3 regions of the Bacillus cereus group sp. MYBK79-1 genome follow, and region 1 is predicted to be linked to each of the others. Evidence: riboswitches for the same ligand, from Rfam matches in the RefSeq annotation. Region 1 holds a riboswitch; each other region holds the start of a gene.

Region 1 (3,753 bases):
ACCTTTCGCGAAGACGACAGCTGGTCTACGAATCCTGTTATAATTATTCGCCATCGAGTACCCGTATGCTCCTGTACAAGAAATTGCTAATAAATCGGCAGTAGCAACTTTCGGTAAAGTGATATCCCAAATTAACATATCTCCACTCTCACAACATTTCCCTGCAATCGAAACAACTTCCTCGTTCTCATCGTTCCCTCGATTGGCTAACATCGCTTCATAACGAGCGTTATATAAAGCAGGTCTTAAATTATCAGTCATTCCACCATCCACAGATACATATTTCCGAATACCAGGAATGTCTTTCACAGATCCAACTGTATAAAGTGTCGTTCCAGCATCACCTACAATACTACGCCCTGGTTCAACCCATATTTCTGGCAAGGGATAATTACATACTGTAAATTGTTCTCTCACTGCACTTGTTACAGCCCGCACATATGTCTCAAGAGTTAATGGTGTATCTGACTCTGTGTAGCGTATTCCGAATCCTCCGCCCACGTTTAATACTTTTACTACATAGTTCGCTCTTTCTCTCACTTCTTCTAAAAATTGATGAAGAACTTCAATCGCTCGAACAAATCCAGCCGTTTCAAATATTTGTGATCCGATATGTGAATGAATTCCTAGCACGTTATAATTTGATTTTTGTAAAGCACGCTCAATTGCTTGCATCGCTTGACCATTTGACACACCAAATCCAAATTTAGAATCCTCTTGACCTGTTGTAATATATTCATGTGTGTGCGCCTCTACTCCAGGCGTTACACGAATTAATATGTTCACAAACTTCCCATGTTGCACTGCTAAATCATGCAAAATTTCTAACTCTAAGAAATTATCGACGACAAAACAACCAATATTCGCCTGAAGAGCCATCACGATCTCTTCTTCTGTTTTATTATTGCCGTGAAAATGAATGCGCGATGCTGGAAATCCTGCTTGAAGCGCAGTATATAATTCTCCTCCAGACACGACATCTAATGACATATTCTCTTCACGAGCCACTCGGCACATCTCCATGCACAAGAACGCCTTGCTTGCATATGCTACTTGGTAAGAGAAACCACTTTCTTTAAAAGCACGATGAAACGCGCGGCACTTTCCTCGAATAGACTCTTCATCGTATACATAAAGTGGTGTTCCGTATTGTTTTGCTAGCTGCGTCGTATCGCACCCTCCAATTTCTAAGTGTCCTTGCCCATTGATTCGGCTTGTGCCGTGTAAATACATTTGAATTCCTCCCTTATTTCCTCTAAAACTCATAACCCCAATCTTCTATTCATTGCAGCACGCTTTTAGATAGACAAAAAACGCGCGGAACAATGTTCACACGCGTTTCTTATTAGGAAAAATATATATTGAAAAAATAAACGAGTTGTTATCTCCTCAAAATAAGAAACCGCATCAACATCTCCAAATAGCTCTCCATAAAATAAATCTTATGACAGTACTACATTTATTCAATGCAGTCCCAATATATGAATAAGATGGTTATTCTTATATTTCGGCAATAGTCCCTTTCAACCTATGATCACAGATTCCATTCAATCTCCCATAGCTTACTCTTTCCTATCGCGGCCTCTACCTTTGAGAGTAGATGAGGTAAGTCTATTTAATTTTCAAACATCTAATTGTTGCTATTAACAATACCAAAGGACCATTTTATTTGTCAAACAATTTTTTATATTGTTTTTTTACAGTTTAGTTTTATATCATTTGGTAAGCGCTTTACTAAAATCTTTGTTACTTCCCATTCGCCTTCTTCGTTATTAAAAGTAATCGTTACCTTCTCAAATGGTGGAGCAATTTTCCCAGCAACTCGTTCATACTTCGTTACTTCAATACTCGCTCGAAATAAATATGTACCACTATACATTTTTTTTAAACTAATAATTTTAGGACATTGATAAGGTTTCAAGCTTCCATATTGTTTTTCAATTGCTTTATTTATTTTCGGAAATAAAACAGAATAAAGGGCATCTTCCATAAGAGGTGCATCATATTGGGCTACTGAAACACTTGGCGAAGCAAAAAGTATAACACTACTGCATACTATAAAATACAATAACTTTCGCATTATAACCTCCGTATTGTTACACGATTCTTTCTGCGCACGATAATAATCATACATAGAAACTCCGTTTTATTGTCTCCTACCGCCCTTTTTCTACTCAATTATTATAAAAAAGTCCACAACTCTCTTTTATTTTCGTATAATGATACTCATAGTATAATAAACATAATAATAAAGGACTGTTCGTATATATAAAATGAGACGCTAATCAAATCGGCTCACAAGAACTGTCATGCTTTTTAGGAGAGGAGTATATTATGCTACAACATCTGTTTCCAAAACTGCGATTTGCACTCGTTGCAGTCGTTTTATTATGGATAAAAACATATATCGTGTACAAGCTAGCATTTGATATTAAAATTGATAATTTCTTTGAAGAATTTATGCTTTTTATTAATCCACTAGCTGCGTTACTTTTATTTTTCGGTTTTGCTTTATTTGCATCTAAACACCGAAACCGCATTATAGTTGGAATTAGTTTTGTACTATCATTCATTTTATTTGGAAATGCAATGTTTTATGGGTTTTATAACGATTTCGTTACGTTCCCAGTATTATTTCAAACAAATAATATGGCTGATTTAGGGACAAGCATAAAAGAACTCTTTACGTATAAAACATTACTTTTATTTGCAGACGCGATTATTTTAATGTTTCTTTCACGTAAATTCCCATCATTTTGTGATAAATCACCACTTTCCCGCACAGAAAAGCGAACTTTCTTTGGCGGTGTAACAGCATTATTAACCTTGCAAATTTTCGTTTCCGTTATTTACAAACCACAAATGTTCTCACGCTCATTTGATCGTCAAACTGTCGTGAAAAATTTAGGTTTATACACATATCATCTATTTGATATTACACTTCAATCTAAATCTTCAGCTGAACGTGTATTTGCAAGTGGTGACGGGTTCTCTGAAATTAAAAACTATACAGACTCAAAAGATAAGCAAGTTGATAAAAACTTATTTGGAGCTGCAAAAGGTAAAAATGTCATTTTGATTTCCATGGAATCTACACAAAGTTTTGTTATTAATAAAAAAATAAATGGAAAAGAAATTACTCCATTTTTAAACGAATTTATTAAAGATAGTTTTTATTTCGATAACTTCTATCATCAAACAGGACAAGGCAAAACTTCTGATGCAGAATTTATCGTTGAAAATTCACTTTATCCGTTAGACCGCGGTTCTGTATTCTTTACTCACGCAACAAATGAATATACTGCTACACCAGAACAGTTAAAGAAATACGGATATTCTTCTGCTGTCTTCCATTCAAACGATAAAACATTTTGGAATCGTGATGTAATGTATCCTGCACTTGGATATGATCGCTACTTTAATTTAAATGATTACGTAGGCACAGAACAAATGTCTGTCGGTTGGGGGTTAAAAGATAAAGAGTTCTTTGAACAATCTATTCCAAAGCTAAAATCTTTACCACAGCCGTTCTATACAAAATTCATTACTTTAACAAACCATTTTCCGTTTCTTCTAAATCCAGAAGACCAATATATTGATGAGTTCAATTCAGAAAGTGGTGTTGTAAACCGTTACTTCCCAACTGTTCGTTACACGGATGAAGCTCTTAAACGATTTATTAAACAATTAAAAGAAGAAGGACTATATGATAATTCCGTTATTGTCATTTACGGAGATCATTACGGTATTTCT
Region 2 (3,753 bases), on a different contig from region 1:
AGCAATGAGTATAACAGTTGAAAATACAACGAGTTGAATACTTAGCAATATGAAAATTAAGTTAAGAAATTCCTTCATTTTTTCTTCGGTATGAATCGGATATAATGCTGCAATAATATTTCCCGAAAAATATTTCCACAGGGAACGCATTTGCATAGAAATCATATATAGGACGATATATGCGATAGCGCCTTTTACGTATATGTTTGGTATAAAATATAAGGCGAAGGCACCGATCAATCCTAAGCGAATATATATACCGAAATAATCATTTCCGCGTAAAAATGCTAGTGTATGTAAGTAGAAGAAAGTTGCTCGCTTTTTATGTAATAAAGGTTCAATCCAATTTGTAAGCCATTTTCTTTTATTTACTTGCTTATTTAGTTGCGGCACATCGGTGAAGATGCTAGCAAATTGATAAAAACGAACGTTCATTTTTTCTTCTTGTTCAATTATGTAATCCCACGGTATTCGTTTTGTTGGCTGCTTTTTCGTATATAGAAGCAGGAAAGCAAGTAGTAAGAGTAATCCGCCTAATATGAGAACATTTGCTGAGTAAAACAGCATGTAAATAATTAGTGCGTTACAAGTAATCCGAATAATGAACCATATGTTTTTTTCGTGACTATCACGCCATATCCAATGTATGTACATGTTCCAAGCTTTCGTAATCATTAAAACGAGAAAGATTGTACATAAGAAAGGGACCGTTAATTGTAATGACTGCAATGCAAGTGGAACGAGAATAAGGAACGTAAATAATAATGGGAAAAGCTGAATGATGTAATTATATAGAAGAGATTTTTTGAAATAAGATGTTAGTTTCTCTTCTAGTGCGAGTAAATAGACAGCATCAGGTTTCTGAATAAATGTACGGATAGGGCATCTCGTTATAATCGCTGTTAGGACGATTGTAATAAGTAATAAAGATAGTCCTTTAGAAGGAGCTGTCTTAAGAAACTTTGCGTAATAATAAGCACCTATACAGACAACGAAGATAAAGCTATATAGTAAACCGTTAATCATACGTGCAAAGTATGTAATGATATTTTGAATATGTTGTTGGAAGCGACTGCTCCATAGCGATTCGATTGACATGTTTTTCACCTCTTTGTTCTATTATATATGTTTTATAAAAGAAAAAACGAGCAAATTGCGTTACGCAACTTGCTCGTTTTTCTTTTCGTTATTTTTTTTCTGATCACGATTCATTAATGGATAGAAGGCAAAGCCGATTACGAATAAACCAATTCCGAGAAGGAACGTTTTTATATCGGATGCACCTGTTTTAATAACCCATAGTGCGTAACAAAGTGCGATTACTGCGACTATGCCATCTGTAATTCTTGCTCGTATTTCATTTTTATATGTTTCACCAGTTGCGACTAGTTTTAACTGGAAGATTGGTGAAACGAGATATGGAATGAGGTAGGCTAGTGTTGATACGGTAATAACGAATGTATAAGCTTCCGCAATCGTTCCTGATAATGTTGAGAATAAGAACACTTGCGACATAATGTTTGTTAATCGTAATGAGTAAATTGGACTTCCTTTTTTGTTCGTTTTTGTGAAGAAGGAAGGGAAGAAACCTTCTTTTGCTGCTTGATACGGTACTTCCGAGCTTAATAAAATCCAACCTAAGATAGAACCGAATAGGGAAGTAAGAGCAAGTAATGCCATCAGTTTCCCGCCGCCATGACCCATTGCAGCGTTTAATGCGTCTGCTAATGGACGTTCCGAAGCTTGTAATTTATCAACGTGAAGGACACCCATTGTTAAAATTGTAATTCCTAAGTAAATCGCAACTGTAATAAGTAATCCAGCTACCGTTGCGCGTTTTACTGTTTTGGGAGAGGTAGCACGGTTTGATAAAAGTACTGCTGATTCAATTCCGATAAATGCCCAAAGCGTTGTAAGAGCCGCTAAATTTACTTGTGAAAGAAGGCCGTGTGATACGCCTGATTTATCGATCATCGGTGTGTACCATTGTCCAAACTTAGAAGCTTCGAATGCAAATAACGTAACGACGATGAATAAAAGGAATCCAGTTACTTTCGTTGTTGTTGCTAAGAAGTTTAGCTTTCCAGCTCCGCTTACACCGTTTGTTAATATAATATGAGTTCCCCAAAGTAAGATAGAACAAATCGTAAATGTAATGAGTTTTCCAACTTCTATATCGAACGAGCCGATTGAAAATAGTAGTCGTGTATCTTTCATAATTGGGAAGAAGAGTGATAAATATCCCGCGAAAGATGTAATGATGGCAACGTTACTTGCCCAGTTTGCAACCCAATATCCCCATACCATACTGAAACCAGCCATTTTTTTCTTTTTTGGTGATGAGAATAAAGCATATGCATGACTTTGTGGTCCTGTCGTTAAATCAGGACGACGAATTGCTAAATTACCGAAAACAAGAGCTAGCATTAAAACACCAAACCCTGTTGTTAACCAAGCTAAAGTGACACCGAGAGGGCTTGCTGTTTGTGCCAACGTACTTGGCACCATGAAAATCCCAGCGCCAACCATGTTACCGACAACGAAAGCTGTTAGTACCCAAAAGCCCCATTTTTTTTGTTGCATAGAAAATACCTCCAAAGTTAGTATAACCAAGTCAAGCGAGGAGATATGTATGTCTTCTTAGTAGAGAAGAGAAGTCCCAAACAAAACAAAAAAAGCACGTAATTTGCCGCTACATGCTTTCTATCTTATAAGAAACCCACGACATACCTCTCGATAGCTCTCCACAAACGAAACGTTTGTGACAGTTCTGCACTTATTAAATGCAGACCCAGCAAGTGTGCATGGTGGACACGACTTACTTCGGCAATCATTCCTTTCTCATTCCTTCATCAATGCCACTACATCTCCTGAAATGATACTCTTAATGACTGCAACCTCTACCTCACCGAGATACGAATGAGGATTTAAATATTAAATTAACGTCTTTAAGAGTAACAAATGAATTTTTATACGTCAATGGATATAGTAATAATCAGATTATAGAGAAGAGTTTGTTATTAGGAATGAATAATTATTTGATATAAAAAGAAGCTGATCTAAAACTAGATCAGCTTCTACATATAAGATTAAACTAAGTTTAATACAGTTACTTTTTCACGTGTCATAGACTCAAGGCTCTTACGAATACCTTGTGCGCCCATACCTGAACCTTTTACACCGATGAATGGGAAGTGGTCAGGGCCGCGCTCTGTGCGTCCGTTAATTTGAACAGAACCAGTTTCGATTTTGTTAGCAATTGCAAATGCTTTGTTAATGTCTTTTGTGAAGACACTTGCTTGCAAGCCGAACTCTGATTTGTTAGCAATTTCAATTGCTTGCTCATCTGAAGAAACACGGATGATTGGAAGGATTGGGCCGAATGGCTCTTCCCAAGCAACTTTCATTTCTTCTGTTACGTGGTCGATTAATGTTGGGTAAATTAAGTTACGCTCACGTTTGTTACCGATAACGATTGTTGCACCTTTTTCTACAGCGTCGTCAACTAAACCTTGAACGAAGTCAGCAGACTTGTCGTCGATTAATGGAACGATTGTGCTGTCTTGTTCTGGAGATCCAACTGATAGTTCAGCTACTTGCGCTTTTAATAAGCTAACAAGCTCGTCTGCTACGTTTTCGTGTACAAGTACACGTTTAATAGCTGTACAACGTTGACCAGAGTAAGAGAATGCACCGCTTACGATATGGTTTGCAGCATCTTGTAAGTCAGCATCTTCACGAACGATACCAGGG
Region 3 (3,753 bases), on a different contig from region 1:
AGTTTTAATCCAATCTCCTCGAAGAAAGAGATTGCGTTATCAAGGGATTCTACAACGATGCTGACATTGTCCATTCTTAGTAATCTGTTGCTTGCCATAGTCTTTATCTCCTTTATATGTATAAATTTATTATCTAACGATCCTCATAATTATACTAAAATCTCCTATAAACAAAAAACACCCTGTCACAGTGTGGGGAAATATGACAAGGTGTTTTCGGGTATAGAATAAACATTTTATTAACGAACAAAACTTCGGAAACCTTCTACTATTGAAATACGCGTGAATTTTCTTTCGTGAATGCTATCATTTTAAGAATTTGATAATGTAGTTTCTATTTGATAATATAACTTCGACTTCCCCGCAAAATATTCTCACCCTAATTCTATTTATATAGGAAGGAAATAGATTTATATAATTTATTTTAAGTTTTACAGGTGGAAATTAACTCATCTGCACTAAAGGCTCAATTTTTGCCATAAATGATTGATGCAGTGCCTCAACACCTGTTACTAAATGAAGGCGGTCAATAACGACAGACACTTTAATTTCTGATGTACTTACCATTTTAATATGAATATTTTCTTCTTTTAAAGTAGTGAACATATTCGCAGCAACACCTGGATTAGAGACCATACCAGATCCTACAATTGATACTTTTGCTAAATGATTTTCATATTCTACAGATTCATAGTGAAGTGTTTCTTGATTTTGTTTTAATACTTCTAATGTTTCTTTTAAATCATTAGAATGGATTGAGAAGGAGAGGTGAACAGTTCCTTCATTTGTAATACTTTGGATGATGATATCTACATTAATATGTGCCGCTGCTAATGTAGAGAAAATCGTTGAAAGTGCACCTTGTTCTAATCCTTTCATTGTGACGCGTGTAATATTATCTTCAAATGCAATACCTTTAACGATTGATTGTTGTTCCATGTTACATTCTCCTTTTACAATTGTTCCATTTTCTTGTTCCATACTTGAGCGAACTTCTAAAATGACATTATGATTTTTAGCAAACTCAACAGCACGCGGATGTAATACACCAGCACCGAGGTTTGCAAGTTCTAACATTTCGTCATAAGAAATTTCATCTAATTTATAAGTACTTTTTACAACTCGTGGGTCCGTCGAATAAACACCGGTCACATCTGTGTAAATATCACATTTTTTTGCTTTCAGTGCAGCAGCTAATGCAACGGCAGTTGTATCAGAACCACCGCGGCCAAGCGTTGTAATTTCATGGTTTTCACTAACTCCTTGGAAGCCAGCTATAATAACAATCGTACCTTCAGTAAGATAAGATTGAATTCGATCTGTATGAATGTCAGTAATCCGTGCACTACTATGTACAGATTCTGTCGTAATACCAGCTTGCCATCCTGTTAATGAAATCGCGTTATAACCTTTTGCTTGGAGTGCCATCGTTAATAATGAAATAGTCACTTGCTCACCTGTTGATAGAAGCATATCCATTTCACGTTTACTTGGATTTTCTGTAATAGCGTTAGCGAGTGCTACAAGTTCATCTGTGCTTTTTCCCATTGCTGAAACGACAGAGACGATACTATGCCCTCGTTCATATTCTTCAATAATTAAATTTGCTACATGTTGAATGCGCTCAACACTTCCGACAGAAGTGCCACCAAATTTTTGTACAATCGTTTCCATTACGAATTCCTTCTTTCATCCATTTTTAAGAATAGATTAGGACATATATAAATCCCAATATTCCTGTAGTTACCAGAGAAAAACAAAAAACACCATCTCAAATAAGTGAGGATGGTGCTGTTACAGGAAAAGGGAAACAGAAAACGGAGCTAATAAAAAAACCGCCAAAAAAGGAATACCATAAAAATGATATCTCTTTTTTGTAGATAGCTCTTCATACATACACTTCTGTACATATGACAGTTCTGTTTCTATTCGAAAACAGCCCCAATCGATAAATGCAGAGAAAATTATCGATTTCGGCAATACTTCCTTTCATCTAATTTCATAGACATCTCTGTGTCTCCATTAGAATAATCATAAGTATCGCAACCTCTATCTCACGTTTTAGGCGAGAGTGTTTGATTTATGAAGTTGTTGGTAACATTTGTTTTATAATAATTTAAATTTTTCGGGGAATCAAGTGTTTTATATAAATTTTAAAAATTCTTTCTTTTCTTAAGAGAGTTTGTGAAAAGTGTAGCAAAATAAATTCATAGCATGTACATTAAATTTATAGTGTATTGGAGGCGGAAGAATGAAGAGGAAAAAGCCTATTTATGTTTCGGCAGAAATGAACACAACAATGGAGAGGTTATGGAAGTATACGCAAGAACCAGATATACATACAGAATGGGATGCTCGTTTTACTGAAATTTCGTATGTAGAGAAAAAAGAAGGAGAACCGCAGAAGTTTTTATATAAAACAAAGATCGGATTTGGACTTGAAATAGCTGGTGAAGGGGAATCGATAGGTGAAATAAGAAAAGAAACAGGTGAAAGAATTTCTTCTTTAAAATTTTGGACGGATAATAAACTCTCACTTATTCAAATAGGGCGTGGTTATTGGAAGTATACACCGTGTGAAGAACATATTCATTTTGAAACACAATATGATTATGATACGAGATTTGGTCGTATAGGGAATGTAATAGATTTCTATATTTTTCGGCCTTTATTAGGCTGGGCGACTGCTTGGAGTTTTGATGCGTTAAAATTATGGATAGAAAAGGGACTGCATCCTAAGTTACTAATTAGAAGAACAATGACATATTGGCTCGTATGTTTTTTATTTGCATTTGTATGGATGTATCAAGGAATAGTGCCGAAACTAGTGTTTACTCATTCGGAAGAAGTAAAAATGTTATCGGTAATGATTGGTTCAACTGAACATAGTATTTTTGTACTTAAAATAATTGGATTATTAGAAATTATTTTCGGTGTCATATGGCTGTTGTCATTTCAAAAACGAAAAGTATTTATCGTACATATTTTTATGTTAATAGCCTTAACGATAGCGGCGGGTTTTACGAATATCATAAGCTTTACAGAGCCGTTTAATCCAGTTGCATTAAACGTTCTACTTATGGGGTTATCGATTGTCGGTTATATAAATAGTTCTGATTTACCGAGTGCAAAAAATTGCAAGAGGAAGAGAAAGGAATAATGTATGGCTAATATGTATGAAAGACTATTAGGGGATTCTTATAAAAAACTTCATCCCAAATTACAGAAACGCTATGAAATTACAGAAGAAAATAGTTTTACTGGAGAAGGAAAGATGGATGAAATTTACGGAGGTTCTATTTTCGTAAAATTAATATTAAAAATTGCATCGAAGTTCCATATGTTTTTCTCTGAGCGGGGGAAGGAAGTGCCATTTATAATACATAATACTGCTGAGCGAGATGAACATGGACATGAATTTGTGCGATGGAATCGTACTTTTTATTTTCATAATAAGAAAAGATATTTTAACGCCGTTATGCAGTTGGATGAAGAGAATAATGAAATTGTAGATTATTTTGGTGAACCACACATACTTGTTTCTACGTTGGATTTTCATATTGATGAGGTGGGGGCAATGCATATTTCTTCAAAGAAACAATGGTTTTATATGTTTGGAAGAAAAGTCCCGTTACCTAGATTTTTATATGGAGAGGCCAACATTGTAGAAAGTTATGATGAAACACTACAATGTTTTCGAATTCATGTACAAGTACGCAATCCGTTAATTGGTTCATTATTTTCATATAAGGG

What was found. A riboswitch is a leader RNA that binds a small molecule or an ion and turns the genes downstream of it on or off. The one in region 1 is predicted to bind lysine.
Positions count from the first base shown of each region.
Region 2: another riboswitch for lysine. It lies ahead of ACTFOB_RS07375 (amino acid permease); the one in region 1 lies ahead of lysA (diaminopimelate decarboxylase).
Region 3: another riboswitch for lysine. It lies ahead of ACTFOB_RS14820 (aspartate kinase); the one in region 1 lies ahead of lysA (diaminopimelate decarboxylase).

Region 1 is NZ_JBQAEO010000007.1:185,417-189,169, forward strand. It holds gene lysA (diaminopimelate decarboxylase) at 1-1,233, opposite strand, end outside; lysine riboswitch at 1,414-1,595, opposite strand; gene ACTFOB_RS14300 (DUF3888 domain-containing protein) at 1,685-2,080, opposite strand; gene ACTFOB_RS14305 (LTA synthase family protein) at 2,335-3,753, shown strand, end outside.
Region 2 is NZ_JBQAEO010000003.1:91,454-95,206, forward strand. It holds gene ACTFOB_RS07370 (ABC transporter permease) at 1-1,098, opposite strand, end outside; gene ACTFOB_RS07375 (amino acid permease) at 1,159-2,583, opposite strand; lysine riboswitch at 2,730-2,911, opposite strand; gene gapN (NADP-dependent glyceraldehyde-3-phosphate dehydrogenase) at 3,090-3,753, opposite strand, start outside.
Region 3 is NZ_JBQAEO010000008.1:80,049-83,801, reverse strand. It holds gene ACTFOB_RS14825 (VOC family protein) at 1-98, opposite strand, end outside; gene ACTFOB_RS14820 (aspartate kinase) at 445-1,674, opposite strand; lysine riboswitch at 1,874-2,060, opposite strand; gene ACTFOB_RS14815 (DoxX-like family protein) at 2,252-3,160, shown strand; gene ACTFOB_RS14810 (DUF4166 domain-containing protein) at 3,164-3,753, shown strand, end outside.